Regions from separate parts of the Streptomyces sp. TE5632 genome, predicted to be linked through region 2. Evidence: riboswitches for the same ligand, from Rfam matches in the RefSeq annotation. Region 2 holds a riboswitch; the other holds the start of a gene.
The links. Region 2 has a riboswitch for cobalamin ahead of ACVW19_RS06870 (cobalamin biosynthesis protein). Riboswitches for the same ligand answer to the same signal wherever they lie in the genome.

Region 1 (2,179 bases), 4.2 Mb from region 2:
GCTTCTTCACCTTCGGTGCGCCGCCCCAGTAGTCGGGGTTCGCCTTGAAGGTGAGCTTCTCGCCCTTGCTCCAGCCGGTGAGGACGTACGGTCCGGTGCCGATCGGCTCGGTGTTGAAGGCGCCGGTGTTGGGGTCCTGCTCGCCCGCGACGTGTTCGGGGACGATGGGCAGGACGGTGCGGGCCGGGAAGGCCGCGTAGGGGTACTTGAGGGTGAAGACGACCTTGTCGTCGCCGTCCGCCCGGACCTCCTTGACGGCGTCCAGTTCGCTCTTGGCGGTGTTGTTGGTCTTGTCGTCGAGGACCGTTTCGTACGTGTAGACGACGTCCTCGGCGGTGAGGGGTTCGCCGTCACTGAACTTCACGCCCGGGCGCAGGGTGTAGGTGTAGGTGCGGCCGTCGTCGGTGACCTCGGGGAGCGCCTTCGCCAGGGCGGGCTCGAGTTCCAGGCCGGCGTCCCGGGCGAGCAGCCCGTCGAAGATCTTGGAGTTGCCGTCCTTGCCGTAGCCGAGCAGCGGGCTCAGGGTGTCCGGCTCGGAGGCGACCCCGATCACCACGGACTCGGCGGACCCGCTGCCGCCCGCGGCGCCGTCCGTGCCGCCGCCGGGCGCCGAGCAGGCGGCGACCGCGGCGGCCATGGTCGCCGCGACGGCGGCACCCTTTATTCGTCGGGTCGTCATCGAATTCCACACCTTTGCTGCCCGGATCTCGTTGTTGCATATTAGTTGCAGCAGGGTTCTGCCCAGGACCCCCTCCCCTCATTCCCGCACTTCGGCGTGGTGGGCCCGTCGGGGTGCGAGCTGCGGGGCGCCGTCCGTGCGCCCCCCGGGACTGCTTGTCAGCGGCCCGGGACAGGGTCTAGTGTCGCCACGCCTTGGTGAACGGGAAATCCGGTGTGATACCGGTGCGGCCCTCGCCACTGTGATCGGGAAGTCCGGCTCCGGCCCCAGGTCCTGTCCCCCGACAGGACCGAACGGCAGCCACTGGGTCCCCCTCGGACCCGGGAAGGCGGAGCACGGGCGGTGGTACCCGTCAGCCAGGAGACCGGCCAAGGCGCGTCAACCATCCACGAGGTGCTGGAGAGGGTCTGCTGAGCCATGCACATAGCCGAGGGTTTTCTACCGCCGGCGCACGCGGTCGCCTGGGGCGTCGCGTCGGCGCCGTTCGTCGTCCACGGAGCCCGGTCGCTCACCCGTGAAGTCAGGGAGCATCCCGAGAGCACGCTGCTGCTGGGCGCGTCGGGAGCGTTCACCTTCGTCCTGTCCGCGCTGAAACTGCCCTCGGTGACCGGGAGTTGTTCCCATCCCACCGGCACCGGGCTGGGCGCCATCCTGTTCCGGCCGCCGGTGATGGCGGTGCTGGGCACCATCACCCTGCTGTTCCAGGCCCTGTTGCTCGCCCACGGCGGGCTGACCACGCTCGGCGCCAACGTCTTCTCGATGGCGGTCGTCGGACCGTGGGCGGGGTACGGGGTCTACCGGCTGCTGCGGCGGTACGGGGCGCCGCTGATGGTCGCGGTGTTCTGCGGCGCGTTCGTCGCCGACCTGTCGACGTACTGCGTGACGAGTGTGCAGCTGGCGCTCGCCTTCCCCGACCCGGGCAGCGGATTCGCGGGCGCGCTCGGCAAGTTCGGCTCCATCTTCGCCGTCACGCAGATCCCGCTCGCGGTGAGCGAGGGGCTGCTGACGGTGCTGGTGATGCGCATGCTGGTGCAGTCCAGCAAGGGCGAACTGACCCGGCTCGGGGTGCTGGTGGCCGGGCTCGGGAAGAAGTCGGCGGGCGCGGGAGCGGGCGCGGGCGAGGCGGTGGCCCGATGAGCCGTAACGCGAAGATCAACTCCCTGCTGCTGCTCCTTGTCGCCGTGCTCGCCGTGGTGCCGCTGGTCCTCGGGCTCGGCGATCACAAGGAGGAGCCGTTCGCGGGCGCCGACGCGGAGGCGGAGACCGCGATCACCGAGATCGCCCCGGACTACGAGCCGTGGTTCTCGCCGCTGTACGAACCACCGTCCGGGGAGATCGAGTCGGCGCTGTTCGCCCTCCAGGCGGCGATCGGCGCGGGCGTGCTCGCGTACTACTTCGGGCTGCGGCGGGGGCGCCGGCAGGGGGCGGAACGGGCGCAAGGGGTCGACACCGAGGCGGACGTCGACGACGCGGCCCCCGCGGGACCCGGGACCTGATCCC
Region 2 (2,179 bases):
CTGGCCCTGGTCGCCGGCGGCACCCTCGCCCCGGACTCCGACCCGCCCCTGTGGGTCATCGTGTCCGCGGGCGTCGCCATCGCGCTCGGCACCTACCTCGGCGGCTGGCGCATCATCCGCACGATGGGCAAGGGCCTGACGGACCTCCAGCCGCAGCAGGGCTTCGCCGCCCAGACCAGCGCCGCGACGGTCATCCTGGCCTCCTCCCACCTCGGTTTCTCCCTCTCCACCACGCACTCGGTCTCCGGTGCCGTGATGGGTGCGGGCCTGGGCCGCAAGGGCGGTGTCGTCCGCTGGTCGACGGCCACCCGGATGTTCGTCGCCTGGGGCCTGACGCTGCCGGCGGCGGCCCTGGTCGGGGCCATCGCCGAACTGGTCTGCCGGGCCGGCAGCTGGGGCACCGCCGTCGTCGCCGTCTTCCTGGTCGCCTCCAGCGCGGCGATCTGGAAGATCTCCCGGCGTGAGGTCGTCGACCACACCAACGTCAACGACACCGGCGCCACCGACGCCACCGCCGAGGAGCCTGCCGGTGTGGTGACCGCCGCCATGGCCGCGGTGACCCCGCCCCCGGCCGGCAGCCTGAGCGAGGAGCTCTCGGCCACCATCCCGGCCCCGGTCCCCACCGATCCGGCAGCCAAGACCACCGTCTGACCGCGCCCCGGTACGAAGGAAGAAGAGCACCATGAAGATCGACTGGGCGGCCCTCGGTTCCGTCTTCGGCGTCAGCCTCGTGGCCACCGTGGCCCTGGTGGCCCTGTTCACCCTCGGCATCGTCGGCCTGTCCCGCCATGAGCGGGCCGCCGCCCAGGGCGGGTCCGCGGCCCTGGCGGTCGCCGGCGCCTACGCCTGCTTCGCGGCCTGCACGGCGGCGGTGGCATACGGGATCTATCTGATCATGGCTTGATCGAGGCCTGATCAAGGCCTGATCAAGGTCGTCTCCGTCCGACGGGCGGTGCGGGGCTTCGCGCCCCGCACCGCCCGTTCGCGTTCCCCCACCGGAACCCCTCTGTGGGCCTCAGCACACTTCAGCCTCGCAGGTCAAAGGCAGGTTGACGGTTCTTCCGGACCGTGGTGGACTGCCGGATGCCAATGCGGCGGCAGGAGAGGAAGCCGGTGGAAGTCCGGCGCGGTCCCGCCACTGTCACCGGGGTGAACACCCCGGGAGCCAGGAACTCTCACCGCCGGTCTCGTCGAACCAGGGCGCGGACACCCTGAGTGAGGACATATCGCCATGCCCGGCTGCCCGTCGAGGTCGACCAGCGACGCCCCACCCCGGCTCGGGGCGGACATTTCCACCGGATCCCCCACCGGCTGAACCCGTGGGTGCCGATCGCGAGTTCGCGTACGGCGCCGCCGTCGGCCTCCTCGGCGACCTGCTCCTCGGCGATCCCCGCCGGGGGCATCCGGTCGCCGCTTTCGGGCGGGCCGCGGCTGCCGTGGAACGGGTGCTGTGGCGGGACGACCGTGGCCGGGGCGCGTTGCACACCGCCGTCTGCGTCGGCGGGGCCCTCGCTCTGGGGAGCCTTGCCGCCCGGTGCGTACGTTCCTCCCCCGCCGCCTCGGTCGCCCTGACCGGCGCCGCCACCTGGGCCGTCGTCGGCGGGACGTCGCTGGCGGTCGAGGCCCGCGCCATCGGGCAGGCCCTTCAGACCGGGACCGCCGAGGGCATCGAGGCGGCGCGGGCACGGCTGCCGCACCTGTGCGGCCGGGACCCGCAGGCGCTGGACGCCGACGGGATCGCCCGCGCGGTGGTGGAGTCCGTCGCCGAGAACACCTCCGACGCCGTGGTGGGCGCCCTGGTGTGGGGCGCCGTCGCCGGGGTGCCGGGACTGCTCGGGTTCCGGGCCGTCAACACCCTGGACGCCATGGTCGGCCACAAGTCGCCCCGGTACCGGCGCTACGGCTGGGCCTCCGCCCGCCTCGACGACGTCGCCGGGTGGCCCGGGGCGCGGCTGACCGCCGTACTCGCCGCGGTCGCCGGGCCGGACCCGCGGGGCGCCGTCCGGGCGTGGCGCGCGGATGCCGCGAAACACCCCAGCCCCAACGCCGGCCCCGTGGAGGCGTCCTTCGCGGGCGCGCTCGGCGTGCGGCTCGGCGGAACGCTGTCCTACTCCGGGCGGGTCGAACACCGGCCCGTCCTCAACGGCGCCGGCCGTCCCGTGGCCGTGGCGGACATCGA

Region 1: linked by a shared signal. The riboswitch ahead of ACVW19_RS26145 (energy-coupling factor ABC transporter permease) and the one ahead of ACVW19_RS06870 (cobalamin biosynthesis protein) in region 2 are both predicted to bind cobalamin.

Annotation. Positions count from the first base shown of each region.
Region 1 covers NZ_JBSSEA010000003.1:4,599,569-4,601,747, reverse strand. Annotated here, with positions in the region: gene ACVW19_RS26150 (ABC transporter substrate-binding protein) at 1-679, opposite strand, end outside; cobalamin riboswitch at 858-1,066, shown strand; gene ACVW19_RS26145 (energy-coupling factor ABC transporter permease) at 1,097-1,816, shown strand; gene ACVW19_RS26140 (energy-coupling factor ABC transporter substrate-binding protein) at 1,813-2,175, shown strand.
Region 2 covers NZ_JBSSEA010000003.1:385,016-387,194, forward strand. Annotated here, with positions in the region: gene ACVW19_RS06860 (anion permease) at 1-651, shown strand, start outside; gene ACVW19_RS06865 (hypothetical protein) at 683-904, shown strand; cobalamin riboswitch at 1,056-1,194, shown strand; gene ACVW19_RS06870 (cobalamin biosynthesis protein) at 1,320-2,179, shown strand, end outside.